Alkalilimnicola ehrlichii MLHE-1: one gene and its partner. The protein of the gene in region 1 interacts with the protein of each later gene in a pairwise test. Links are inferred from orthologs where the notes say so. Each region holds a gene or a part of one and is shown in the gene's direction. Other genes may lie near its edges.

What was found. Proteins that work in one complex are often made in the same cells at the same time.
Region 2: the proteins of MLG_RS12835 (region 1) and ndk interact in binary tests that used the Escherichia coli proteins (3 or more experiments, as listed by UniProt). The link is inferred for Alkalilimnicola ehrlichii MLHE-1 from one-to-one orthologs.

Annotation. Positions count from the first base shown.
Region 1 is NC_008340.1:2,877,442-2,885,067, reverse strand. Bases 1,807-4,524 are described here. They hold MLG_RS12835 (5-formyltetrahydrofolate cyclo-ligase), read left to right. Parts: upstream 1,807-2,709; coding sequence 2,710-3,339; downstream 3,340-4,524. Other genes in these bases: MLG_RS12825 (cold-shock protein), read right to left, coding at 4,185-4,394; MLG_RS12830 (EVE domain-containing protein), read left to right, coding at 3,637-4,113; MLG_RS12840 (cell division protein ZapA), read left to right, coding at 2,117-2,401; MLG_RS12845 (TIGR02449 family protein), read left to right, coding at 1,876-2,091. In the rest of the region: pepP (Xaa-Pro aminopeptidase), read right to left, coding at 1-1,141; MLG_RS12850 (UPF0149 family protein), read right to left, coding at 1,153-1,728; MLG_RS12820 (alpha/beta hydrolase), read left to right, coding at 4,619-5,443; gorA (glutathione-disulfide reductase), read left to right, coding at 5,525-6,880; prlC (oligopeptidase A), read left to right, coding at 7,227-7,626. UniProt on the Escherichia coli protein: Involved in the removal of 5-formyltetrahydrofolate.
Region 2 is NC_008340.1:1,450,552-1,456,590, forward strand. The notes cover bases 808-3,683. They hold ndk (nucleoside-diphosphate kinase), read left to right. Parts: upstream 808-1,970; coding sequence 1,971-2,396; downstream 2,397-3,683. Other genes in these bases: cysE (serine O-acetyltransferase), read left to right, coding at 808-1,361; MLG_RS06360 (HesB/IscA family protein), read left to right, coding at 1,473-1,799; rlmN (23S rRNA (adenine(2503)-C(2))-methyltransferase RlmN), read left to right, coding at 2,377-3,513; pilW (type IV pilus biogenesis/stability protein PilW), read left to right, coding at 3,510-3,683. In the rest of the region: MLG_RS06350 (RNA methyltransferase), read left to right, coding at 1-369; more of cysE, read left to right, coding at 519-807; more of pilW, read left to right, coding at 3,684-4,268; MLG_RS06380 (RodZ domain-containing protein), read left to right, coding at 4,272-5,249; hisS (histidine--tRNA ligase), read left to right, coding at 5,326-6,039. UniProt on the Escherichia coli protein: Major role in the synthesis of nucleoside triphosphates other than ATP. The ATP gamma phosphate is transferred to the NDP beta phosphate via a ping-pong mechanism, using a phosphorylated active-site intermediate.

The DNA of each region.
Region 1 (7,626 bases):
GCTCGATGGTTAGGGTCATCCCCGGCTCCAGTTCCCGCCACTGGCCGTCGATGCGGTAGTCGCCCACATCGTGCACGTCCATGCCCAGCCAGTGACCGGTGCGGTGCATGAAAAAGCGCTTGTAGCTCTCTTCTTCCAGGATTTGCTCGCGGCTGCCATCGAGGATGCCCAGTTCCAGCAGGCCGTCCACCAGGGTCTCGGTGGCGCGCTCGTGGGCGAGGTTCCAGCTCACCCCCGGGGTCACCGCCGCAATGGCGGCCTCCTGGGCGGCCAGTACCACCTCGTAGAGGGCGCGCTGCTCGGCGCTGAAGCGGCCGTTGACCGGGAAGGTGCGGGTGACATCGGCGGCATAGCCGTCCAGCTCGCAGCCGGCGTCGATCAGCACCAGGTCGCCGTCGCGCAGCTTGTCCCGGTTGAGGATGTAGTGCAGCACGCAGCCGTTGCCCCCACCCCCCACGATGCTGGGGTAGGCCGGTTCGCCCCCGGCGCGCCGGAAGGCGGCCAGGAACTCCGCCTCCAGTTCGTACTCCATCATGCCCGGCCGGCAGGCCTGCATGGCCCGGCGGTGGGCCTTGCCGGTGACCCGGGCGGCGCGGCGCATGCAATCCAGCTCCGCCGGGCGTTTAATCAGGCGCATCTCGTGCAGGTGGTGCTCCAGGGCGATGAACTCGTCCGGTCCGCGGCGGGCGCCGCGGGTGCGGCCGCGTACCTGCCGGGCCCAATCGATCACCCGCTGGTCGAAGACCTTGTCCAGCCCCATGGTGTAGTGGACCCGCTCGCGGCCCTCCATCAGCCCGGGGAGGATGTCGTCGATGTCGTCGATGGGGAAGGCATCGTCGGCGCCGTAGTCGCGCACGGCGCCCTCCTGACCGGCGCGGGGGCCGTCCCACACCTCGCGCTCGGGGTTGCGCTCGCGGCAGAAGAGGAGGTAGGCGCCCTGTTCCCGTCCCGGCACCAGCACGGCCACCGCGTCCGGCTCAGGAAAGCCGGTGAGGTAGCGAAAGTCGCTGTCCTGGCGGAAGGGGTAGTGCACGTCGCGATTGCGCACCTTTTCGGTGGCGGCGGGGATGATGGCGATGCCCTCGTCCCCGATCAGTTGCATGAGCTCCCGGCGGCGGGCGGCGTACTCGGCAGGGGGCATGGCGACTCCGGTCAGTGCAGGGTGGATTTGTCCGGGGCGGGGCCGGCGTCGGGTTTCAGTGGGTGGAGGTTGTCGCGCACCAGCAGGGCGGCGACACGGACATATTCCACCAGCTCCGCGTAGGCGGACTCGTTGTCCTCGGTGGACTCGGGGTCCAGTTCCACCCGGGCGATCTCACCCAGGTCCGTGAGCACCTCGCGCACGTCCGTGGGCAGTTCGCTGAGCTCCGGGAGGCCGGCCACGCCCAGGCCGTAGAGAAAACCCTGGCACCACTGGGAAAGCGCATCGGCGCGCACCTCCAGGGCCTCCTCGTCAGGGGGGAGGAGCAGGTCGAAGGCCAGGTCCTTATCGTCGAGCTGGCTTTGCACCTGGTCATAGAGGCCGGCGAGCAGGGCCAGGACCCGTTTGGCGGCGTCGCCGCTGGGTTGGGTGCCGCTCAGCACCTGCGCGATCCAACGCGCCTTGTCGGCGCCGTCGGGCAGGGCGCTCATGCCACAGAGCACACCGTGGGCCTCGGCCGGGTGGCTGCTGGCGTTAATAGCTGCGAGGGCTTCCTGCAGGTCGTCGTAGGCTGCTTCCAGGCGCATGACGCTCACTTGGGTTGTTTACGGACATCCAATGCTAACACCACTCGGGTTGGGAGTCGGGATTGTGGTGGCTGTGGCGCTCTTTTTGCGTTGACCTTAAGGGGCGCGCACACTATATTCCGGATTAACGTCAAAAGAGGTCGTCAAGTGGCTGATTCCGTTACCGAAGAGCTGGTGCGGCTTGAGCAGCGCGTGGAGGCGCTGCTGAAGGCCGACGCCCGGCTCAGGGAAGAAAACCGGGTGCTGCGCCAGTCCCTGGAGCAGCTCAATGCCGAGCGTGCCAGCCTGAAGGAGAAGAACGACCTGGCCCGCTCACAGATCGAGGCCATGATCAGCCGTCTGCGCGCCATGGAGCACGGTTGACCTCACCCCCGCCGGAGACCCTGTCATGACCGAACCCGTCAAGATCCAGATCCTGGACAAGGAATACATGATTGCCTGCCCCGAGGACGAGAAACAGGGGCTGTTGCAGTCCGCCGATTACCTGCATCGGAAGATGAAGGAGATCCGGGATCGCGGCAAGGTGCTGGGCACCGACCGGATCGCGGTGATGGCCGCGCTCAACATCACCTACGAACTTCTGGAGGCGCGCCAGGAGAACGCCAGCATGGAGGACGTGCGGCGCCGGCTGCGGGCGTTGGATGCGCGCATCGCCGAGGCCACCGGTGAGTAGCGCTGCCGCACCCTAACGGGGTCGGGGCGAAAGGACTGGACGGCGCCGGTGCCCCTGGTCCATCATGGACTCACGCCCCCTGCGGTGTACGAGCGCGGGCTAAGTATTCTTGAGCCTCAACGTAATCGCCAGGGGATAAGGCGTGGAGTGGCTGGTGTGCATGTCCGCCCTGGTAGCGGAAAGCCTAAGGCGCTCCCGATATCCCCACCTGGACCTCAGGGTTCAAGGGCGATGCCCGCACGGCACAGGCGGGGGGCGTCTTTCTTTCCCTATCGGGGCCGTGTGATGGCTCTGGTAAGCTGATCGGCATGTCGGTCGAACCCCCTCAGGACCCCTTGGACAGGCAGCAGGTGCGCCACGCTATGCGCGCCCGCCGCCGTGCGCAACCCATGGCCGTGCGCCGCTGGGCCGCCCGCCAGCTCGCCCGCCGCGTGGCCCGCCATCCGCTGTTGCGCAACGTCCGCCGGTTGGCCGCCTTCATGCCCGCCGACGGTGAGATGGACCCGCTGCCCCTGATGCGGCGTCTGCACCGGCGGGGGATCACCCTCTACCTGCCGGTGGTGCGCCCCGGCAGCCGGGTGTTGCGCTTCCGGGCCTGGTGCCCGGGGCGGCCGCTACGACCCAACCGGTTCGGTATCCCCGAGCCGCTGCCCAACAGCTCCCCGTTACTGCGCCCCCGGGATCTCGACTTGGTGCTGACGCCGCTGGTGGCGTTCGACCACCGGGGCGGCCGGCTCGGCATGGGCGGCGGCTTCTACGATGCCAGCTTCGCCTTCCTCGGGCGCTGGCGCTGGCGCACCCACCCCCGCCTGCTGGGTGTGGCCTGGTCCTTCCAGCACGTCCCGGAGCTGCCCCTGGCCCCCTGGGATATCCCGCTGCACGGGGTGGCGACGGAGCGGGGAATCTGGATCCCGCGAAACGGCTCGGTCAGGCGCTAGCCAAGGTGGCTGTTGGGACATGCCGGGGAGGGGCGGAGATCGGGATGGGGCTCCGAATGCGCACCCCTTCGGGGTCCCCTGCGCTACTCGCAAAAGAGCGGCGGCGCGAACTCGCTTCGCTCGGACAGGCGCGCCTTTTTTCCGCTCTTTTGCTGCGTTGCTCGGTGCGCATAAGTCGCCCCATCCCGATCTCCGCCCCTCCCCGGCATGTCCCAACAGCCGCCCGGGCCGATAAGACAAACCCCGTCGCGCTGTGCAAAACTGGCGCCGATTATTGGCTTGCAACCGGGGGAGTGCATGAACTACTGGCTGATGAAGTCGGAGCCGGACGAGTTCGGCATCGAGGACCTGAAGCAGCGCCCGGACCAGATCGAACCCTGGGACGGCGTGCGCAACTACCAGGCGCGCAACATGATGCGCGACCAGATGAAGGTCGGCGACCTGGCCTTCTTCTACCATTCCAACACCAAGCCGCCGGGTATTGTCGGCATCGTCGAGATCGTGCGCGAGGGCTACCCCGACCCCACCCAGTTCGACCCCGATGACAAGCACTACGACCCCAAGAGCGACCCGGAGAAGCCGCGCTGGTACCTGGTGGACGTGAAATTCAAGGCGATACTGCCGCGCAAGGTGACCCTGCACGAACTCAAACGCCAACCGCAGTTGGAGGGGATGAAGCTGCTGGCCCGGGGGAACCGGCTGTCGGTCATGCCGGTGGAGCCGGATCACTGGGCGCATATTATCGCCCTGGCCGAGCAGGACCCGGCGGGCTGAGTCGGCTCACGCCGGGCAGAACGCGGACGGGGGCCGTCAGGCCCCCGTCCGGACATGCAGTCGAGGCGGGCTCAGACCGCCGCCACGTCCTCCGCCTGCAGGCCCTTGGGGCCGCGAACCACGTTGAACTCCACCTGCTGGCCCTCGTCCAGCGAGCGGAAGCCCTCACCGCGGATCGCGCGGAAATGCACAAACACGTCCTCACCCTGCTCGCGCTGGATGAAGCCGAACCCCTTGGCGTTATCAAACCATTTGACCGTACCGGTCTCGCGTTCTGCCATGACAGCAACCTCTGAAAACCTTGACGTAAAGCGTTCCCCGCCGGGTTGCAAGCGTTGCCCGGACTGGCTGGGAGGCTGCTGAACACACGATGCACTCGAGGGATTCGGCAGTCCTGAGTCAGACTGGTCAAGCATGTAACCCGACTTTTGCCATATTGGCAGACTGTCGCGAATAATCAACGTTGGATTCATGACAGGATTGCCGGGCAGATCACGGAGATAGCATGCTCAGAGCCGTCGTTATCATTGGTGGCACCGTCCTGCTGGCCTGGCTGGCGATGAGCCTCATCATGGCCCTGGGGCAGAACCGGCTGGTCTTCCTGCCGCATATTCCTGGGCGCGAGCTGGTGGCCACGCCGGAGGCCCGCGGGCTGCCCTACCAGGAGGTGTGGCTGACCACGGCCGACGAACTGCGCCTGCACGCCTGGTGGCTGCCCCACGACTCGCCGCGGGGCACGCTGCTGTTCCTGCATGGGAATGCCGGCAACATCTCCCATCGCCTGGATTCGCTGGAGATCTTCCACGAACTGGGGGTATCGGTGCTGATCCTGGACTATCGCGGCTACGGCCGAAGCGAGGGGCGGCCGGATGAGCCGGGGGTCTATAAGGATGCGGAGGCCGCCCTGACGTGGCTGGAGGGGCAGCAGGGCCTGGCTCCGGAGGAGGTCATCCTGTTCGGCCGATCCTTGGGTGCGGCCGTGGCGGCCCGGACCGCGGCCCGGCAGCCGGTCCGCGGCCTGATCCTGGAGTCCGCCTTCACTAGCGCGCCGGACCTGGGGGCCGAGCTTTACCCCTTCCTCCCCGTGCGCCTGCTGGCGCGCCTGCAGTTGGATGCCCGCGAGGCGGTCAGCCGGGTGGAGGCGCCGACCCTGGTGGTCCACAGCCGGCAGGATGATATCGTCCCCTTCCACCACGGTGAGGCCCTATATCGGGCGGCCGCCCGCCCGGTGGGGCTGCTCGAACTGCGGGGCGACCACAACACCGGCTTCCTCGTCAGCCGGGAGGATTATGTCGCCGGTCTGGATGAGTACCTGAGCGAATTACCCTGATACAGGCCTCGTGTAACATAGAGCGATTCTGTATCGCCGGGGGCTGACCCGGAAACCGGGCAACGAACAAGGAGCTGACCGATGGAACCGCATTACGACCTGCTGGTGATTGGGGGTGGCAGTGGTGGTATGGCCACCGCGCGTCGGGCCGCCAGCTATGGTGCGAAAGTGGCGCTGGTGGAGCGTTCGCGGCTGGGAGGGACGTGTGTCAATGTCGGTTGCGTGCCCAAGAAGGTGATGTGGAGCGCGGCGCACACGGCCGATGCGCTGCACCGGGCCGCTGATTACGGTTTCCGGGTGGGCCCTGCCACCCTGGACTGGGCCGAGCTCAAGCGTCGGCGTGACGCCTACATCCGACGCCTGAACGGGATCTATGAGCGTAATATCGACAAGTCCGGTATCACGCTGCTGACCGGTGAGGCGCGCCTGGCCGATGCGCGCACGGTGGAGGTGAACGGCGAGCGCTACACCGCCAGCCACATCCTGCTGGCCACCGGCGGGCGGCCGAGCCGTCCCGACATCCCGGGCCAGGAACTGGGTATCGACTCCGACGGCTTCTTCGAACTGGCCCAGCAGCCACGCCGCGTGGCGGTGGTGGGGGCGGGCTACATTGCGGTGGAGCTGGCCGGCGTGCTGCACCACCTGGGCACTCAGACCGACCTGGTGGTCCGGCGCGAGGCGGCGCTGCGCAGCTTCGACCCGCTGGTCCGGGACAGCTTGCTGGAGGCGATGGATCAGGACGGCATCACACTGCAGACCCACTCCGTGCCCAAGGCGCTGGAGCGTGCCGATGACGGCACCCTGACGCTGGCACTGGAGGACGGCCGTCATATCGGTGGTTACGACCAGGTCATCTGGGCGATTGGCCGTGATCTGTGCACCGACGGCCTGGGGCTGGAGGCCGCCGGCGTGGCGCGCAACGCGGACGGCAGTATCCCGGTCAACGCCTACCAGGAGACCAATGTCCAGGGCGTCTACGCGGTGGGGGACATCATCGGTCACCACCCGCTGACCCCGGTGGCCATCGCCGCCGGCCGCCGTCTGGCCGACCGCCTCTTTGGCGGCCAGGCCGACCGCCACCTGGACTACCGCTACGTGCCCACTGTGGTCTTCACTCATCCGCCCATCGGCACGGTGGGGCTGACCGAGCCGGAGGCCCGGGCGGAGTACGGTGATGACGAGGTGGAGGTGTTCACCACCCGGTTTGTCGCCATGGACTACGCCTTGGGCGAGGACAAGCGGCGCAGCGCCATGAAGCTGGTGACCGTGGGCGACAATCGTCGCGTGGTTGGTGCGCACCTGTTCGGCGTGGGGTCGGACGAGATGTTGCAGGGCTTTGCCGTGGCCATCCGCATGGGCGCCACCAAGCAGGACCTGGACGATACCGTTGCCATCCACCCCACCGCCGCCGAAGAGCTGGTGACCCTGCCGGGTTGAGTCGAGTGTCGGGCGGCCGGGCGGGGGATCGTCCGCTGGGGCGACTTATGCGCACCGAGCAACGCAGGGAAAAATCGGGAAAAGCGCGTGCCTGTTCGAGCGAAGCGAGTTCACGCGCGCCGATTTTTCCCGAGTAGCGCAGGGAACCCCCGAAGGGGGTGCGCATTTGGAGCCCCAGCGGACGATCCCCCGCCCGGCCGCCCGACACTCGATCCCGCCATCCCCCGCGGTCGCGAACCAAGCCCCCCGTTGAACGGTCTGCTGAAGTAGACTGGACGCATTCCATAGCCCGCGGCCTGGGTTTTATTGGCAGGCCGCTCCGAGTGATCGAGTGAGAGAGACAAGCATGAGCGACAATCCGCTGCTGCACGACGAGCCGCTGCCGCCCTTCCCCGAGATCCAGCCCGAGCACGTGGAGCCGGCCATCGACGAGTTGCTGGCCCACTGCCGGCAGACCCTGCGTGAGGTGCTGGAGCGGGGCGACTGGACCTGGGACGGGCTGGTGGCGCCGCTGGAGGCCGCCGACGAGCGCCTGAGCCGGGCTTGGTCGCCGGTCTCGCATATGAACGCGGTGGTTAACAGCGAGGCGCTGCGCGCCGCCTACAATGCCTGTCTGCCCAAGCTCAGCGCTTACGCCACCGAAGTGGGGCAGAACGCCGAACTGTGCGCCGCCTTCCACGCCCTGCGCGACAGTGAGGAGTACCAGGCGCTGGATAGTGCCCAGCAGCGCACCATCGACAATGCCC
Region 2 (6,039 bases), 1.4 Mb from region 1 along the record:
TGTCAGGCGCTGGTGCATATCCCGGCCAATCCGGAGTACGGCTCGCTCAACCTGGCGGCTGCGGTGCAGGTGGTCTGCCACGAGGTCAACATGGCGCGCGGCGCCGGGGTGGTGGCGCCGACACGGCGGTCGGCCAGTGCCCAGGATATGGAGTACTTTTTCGAGCACCTGGCACGGGTGGCGGACCGGGTCGGGTTTCTGCGCAAGCACAACCCGGAGATCCTCATGCGCCGCCTGCGCCAGCTCTTTTACCGGGCGGCCCCCGACGACCATGAACTGCAGATGCTGCGCGGCCTGCTGGCCAACGTGGAGCCCCACCTGCCGGAGTTGCCGGACGCCGCGCAGAGGGCGGGGACGAAAGATGAATAAAAGCCGCTCGGCGCGTAAACTGGGGCCTATGATGCCGCACTATCCCCGCCAGCACCGCTGTACCATCCGGTTGACCGGTACTTGAGCCCGGCCCGGACCCCGTTTGGTCCGCCGCTTTCCCCATTCACCCGAGACAGAGCTGACTGTCCATGTTCAAACGGATCAAAGAGGACATCCGCTGCGTCATGGATCGCGACCCGGCGGCCCGTAACGCATTCGAGGTGCTCACCACCTACCCGGGGCTGCACGCCCTGCTGTTCCACCGCTGTAACCACTGGCTGTGGCGCAAGCGGTTGCGCTGGCTGGCCCGGTTTTTCTCCACCATCGCCCGCTGGCTCACCGGCATCGAAATCCACCCGGGTGCGCGGATCGGGCGCCGTTTCTTTATCGATCACGGCATGGGGGTGGTGATCGGCGAGACCGCGGAGATCGGTGATGATGTGACCCTCTACCACGGCGTGACCCTGGGGGGCACCAGCTGGGAGCAGGGCAAGCGCCACCCGACCTTGGGCGATGACGTGGTGGTGGGTGCCGGTGCCAAGATTTTGGGACCGCTCCAGGTGGGCAGCGGGGCGCGTGTGGGCTCCAATGCGGTGGTGCTGCGCGATGTGCCCGAGGGTGCCACCATGGTCGGCATCCCGGCGCGCATGGCCGGGGTGCGTCCGCGCACGGACAGCGCCGATGACCGACGGCGGGCGGCGGTTGCCCGCAAGATCGGCTTCGATGCCTATGGCACCACCGATATGCCGGACCCGGTCGCCAACGCGGTCAACGCGATCCTGGACCATATCCACGTTACCGACGCGCGCCTGGAGCAGATGTGCCGGGCCATCCGCGGCATGGGCGGGGACGTGGAGGACACCCGCATTCCCGACGTCGAGGTGGACGAGCTCGATTGCGGGGAGCCTGCCCCGGAGGCGGGCGAGCAGGGTGTCGACGTCACTGCCGGCTCGGGCCAGGTGCGCGGGCGCCAGGACCGTACCGGTAGCTGATCGCGGCTCGCAGGGAACTCGAAGCCCCGCCGACGAATCAGTATCATAGGGTCACGCATTCCCGGCCCCGGGCGGCCAGACGCCCCCGGGGCGAGCCAATGGAGGCAAGGCATGGCAAATATCCAACTCACCGACAAGGCAGTGCGCCACGTCAAGGACTATCTCGCCCGCCATGAGGGCGGTGTCGGCCTGCGCCTGGGGGTCAAGACCACCGGTTGCTCCGGTCTTGCCTACACCGTGGATTATGCCGACCGGATCGAGGCCTCCGACGAGGTGATCGAGCAGGACGGCGTCAAGGTGCTGGTCAACCGCAAGAGCCTGCCCTTCCTGGAGGGGACGGAGGTGGATTTCGTTCGCGATGGGCTCAACCAGCGGTTTGATTTCCGTAATCCCAACGTCAAGGAGACCTGCGGCTGCGGTGAGAGCTTCACGGTCTGAGGCCGGCCGTACAGTCAAATTGCCCGCCACCGGGCCAGCAGGTACACTTGCGCCAGTCGCGCGGGGGGCCGCGCCGACCCGGGCGTAGCGGCAGCCACCAGCCAGTGGTGGCGGCCCGCCCGTGAACCCGTCTCAACCCCCAACACCACACACGACACTAGGGAGTCCTGCATGGCAGTGGAAAGAACCCTCTCCATCATCAAGCCCGACGCCGTCGCCAAGAACATCATCGGCGAGATTTACAACCGTTTCGAGAAGGCCGGACTGAAGATCGTGGCGGCCCGTATGGTGCACCTGAGCCGTGAGCAGGCAGAGGGCTTCTATGCCGTGCATAAGGAGCGCCCCTTCTTTAATGACCTAGTGGGCTTCATGATCTCCGGCCCGGTGATGGTGCAGGTCCTGGAGGGCGAGAACGCCATCGTCAAGAACCGCGAGATCATGGGCGCCACCAACCCGGCCGAAGCCGCTGCCGGCACCCTGCGCCACGATTATGCCGAAACCATCGATGCCAACGCCGTCCACGGCTCCGACGCCCCGGAAACGGCCAAACAGGAAATCGAGTTCTTCTTCAAGGCCGATGAGCTCTGCAGTCGCTGAGACGTCCACATCGGCGGGCCGCGCGGATGGGCCCGTGAACCTGCTGGATCTTGACCGGCAGGCCTTGAAAAGGCTTTTCGCCGACCTGGGCGAAAAGCCTTTTCGCGCTACCCAGGTGCTCAAGTGGGTGCACCAGCGGCGGGTGACCGGCTTCGAGGAGATGACCGACATCTCCAAGGCCCTGCGCGCCCGGTTGGCGGAACGGGTCGCGCTGCGGCTGCCGGAAGTGCTCGCCGAGCAGGTCTCCGAGGACGGCACCCGCAAGTGGCTGCTGCGGGTCGACGGCGGGCAGGCCATCGAGACGGTCTTTATTCCCGACAGTGGCCGCGGGACGCTCTGCGTCTCTTCCCAGGTGGGCTGCGCCCTGGACTGCAGCTTCTGCTCCACCGCTCAGCAGGGTTTTAACCGCAACCTGAGCACGGCAGAGATCATCGGCCAGTATTACGTGGCCTACGATCAACTGACCGGCACCGGTGAGCAGATCACCAACGTGGTGTTCATGGGCATGGGCGAGCCCCTGCTCAACCTGGAGGCGGTCATCCCGGCCGTGCGCCTGATGACCGACGACGACGCCTATGGGCTGTCCAAGCGCAAGGTGACCATCAGCACTTCCGGGGTGGTCACCATGCTGGAGCGCATGCGCGAGCAGACGGACGTCAGTCTGGCGGTCTCGCTCCATGCCCCCAACAATGCCCTACGCGACGAGTTGGTGCCCATCAACCGAAAACACCCGTTGGAGCGCCTGATCCCCGCCTGCGCGGCCTATATCGCGGACAAGCCCCACCGGCGCATCACCTGGGAATACGTGATGCTGGACGGGGTGAATGATCAGGACCACCACGCCCACGAGCTGGCCCGGCTGTTGGGCGATATTCCCAGCAAGGTCAATCTGATCCCCTTCAACCCCTTTCCCGGGGCCCGGTACCGCTGCAGTCCGCGCGGACGGATCCTGCGTTTCGTCCGCATCCTGCAAAGCCACGGCCTGACCGCCACCACCCGGGTGACGCGGGGCCAGGACATCGACGGGGCGTGCGGGCAGCTGGTGGGTAAGGTGCAGGACCGGACCCGCCGCCAGCAGCGGCTGGTGCAGCGTGAACTGCGTCGGGAGGGGCGATGAGCATCCCGCCGTCGTTCCGGCCGGCGTTGATCCTGTTTTTGGCCGTCGGTGTCGTGGGCTGCGGCACCATGGGCCAATCGGGGTCCGGCGACAGGGACCGGGCGGTGGAGGTCAACACCCAATTGGGTCTGGGGTACCTGCAGGAGGGCGAGTACGAGGAGGCCAACCGGCGCCTGGAGCGAGCCCTGGATATTGATCGTCGCTACGCCCCCGCCCATGCCGCCATGGCGCTCCTGCAGGAACAGCTCGGTCAACCGGAGGAAGCCGGCCGGCATTACCGGCGGGCGGTCCGGTTGGACGGGGAAAATGCCAGCACCCGCAACAACTACGGGCGCTTTCTTTGTGAACAGGGTGACCTGGACCGGGCCCTGGATCAGTTCGAGGCGGCACTGGACAACCCGCTTTATCGCAACCCCCACATCCCCCTCGCCAATGCGGGTGTCTGTTTGATGCGGGAGGGGCAGCACGAGCGGGCCGAGGACTATTTCCTGCGCAGCCTGCGGGAGAATGCCCGCTTTGCCCCCGCGCTGCTGCGCATGGCGCAGTTGCGTTTCCAGGCCGGGGACCACGAAGGGGCGGAGGAATACCTGAATCGATACCGTGCTGAGGCACAGCACACGCCGGCGAGCCTGTGGTTGGGGGTCCAGCTGGCCCGTGCCGTTGGCGATGCCGATGCCGAGGCCAGTTACGGGCTGAGTCTGCGCAACCGGTTTCCGGATTCCCGCGAGGCTCGCCTATACCGTGAGAGTCGTTGATAGATGAGTTCAGACCACGACAGTCCGCTGTCCCCCGACCACGAGCGCGACCCCGGTCGCGGCGGCGAGACCCCGGGGCAGCTGCTCGCCAGGGCACGGGAGGCGCGAGGCCTGAGCCGGAAGGCCGCGGCCGATGCGCTGAACCTGCCCTTACGGACCCTTGAGGCGCTCGAGGGGGACGACTATGACAACCTGCCGCCGCTCACCTTTGTCAAAGGCTATCTCAGGGCCTATGCCCAGCTCCTGGAGATTGACTCGGACCGGCTGCGGGAGGCGCTGGCCCGGCTCGACCTGGAGCGGCCGGCCAGCGGCGCTCAGCAGCAGCCGGGCCAGGGCTCGACGTCAGTGACCGGTGGCGATACCTCTCGGGGGGGGCTCCAAGGCCGCCGGCTCCGGGGCTGGCTGCTGGGTGTGAGTAGCGTGGTCGTGGCCGCGGTCATTGCCGTGCTCGCCTGGCTCTGGCTGGTCGAGAATGGGGTGTCCGGGGATAGCGAAGCACCACCGGTGGCGGAGGAGGGCACGGCGCCGTCCGAGGAGGCCCCGGCGGAGGCGGTGGTCGCCGACGAGCTGGCCGAGCGGACACTGCCTGAGGCGGTGGATGAGGTGGTCCCCGAGGCGTCGGTGCCGGACGACACCGGGGCTGACGTCAGTGTCCCTGAGACGCTGGAACCCCCGGTGGTGCCCGAGGTCGAGGCGGAGCCGGAACCCGCTGTGGCGGAGCCCGAGCCCGAGCCCGCGCCGGAGCCGGCCGGTCTGGTCCTGCATATTTCCGGGACCACCTGGCTGGAGGTCCGCGACGAGGACGGTGAGCGTCTGATGGTAGGCAACTACCAGGGCGAGGAGACCCACCAACTGCAGGGCGAGGGGCCCTTCGCCCTGGTCATCGGTAATGCGGACGCCGTTCGGGTGGAGTTCCAGGGTGACGCCGTCGATCTGGCGCCCCACACCCGTGGCAATGTGGCGCGGCTGACCATCCCTTAGACCACGCGGGGCCGGCCGGGTGGGCCGCACCAGGCGGCGCGCCGCCGGCCCCTGTTTTTTTCTCAGGAGGACTTGAGTGGCGAAAGGCATTCGAAGCATCCGCGGGTTCAGTGACATCCTGCCGGAGCAGACCCCCCTGTGGCAGTTCGTCGAGAGCAATATCCAGGCCACCCTGGAGGCCTACGGCTACCGCGAGATCCGGCTGCCCATCGTGGAGAAGACCGAGCTTTTCAGCCGCTCCATCGGCGAGGTCACCGACATCGTCGAAAAGGAGATGTACACCTTCGAGGACCGTAATGGCGACAGCCTGACCCTGCGCCCGGAGGGGACGGCGGGCTGCGTCCGCTGTGGTATTCAGAATGGGCTGTTCCACGGCGGACAGCCGCGCGTCTGGTATGCCGGGCCGATGTTTCGCCACGAACGGCCGCAGAAAGGGCGCTACCGTCAGTTTCACCAGATCGGCGCAGAGGTCTACGGTGAGTCCGGCCCGGGCGTCGACGCCGAGATGATTCTCATGACCGCGCGCCTGCTAAGGTGCCTCGGGCTGGAGGATGTGCGCCTGGAGCTCAATACCCTGGGCACCGGCGAGGCACGCGCTGCCCATCGGGCGGCGCTGGTCGAATACCTGCAGGCCCACGAGGATCGGCTCGACGACGACGCCCGGCGTCGCCTGCACAGTAACCCGCTGCGCATCCTCGACACCAAGAACCCGGACATGCAGGCGCTGGTGGAGCAGGCCCCGCGCCTAATGGATTACCTGGACGAGGACTCGCGATCCCATTTCCAGGCC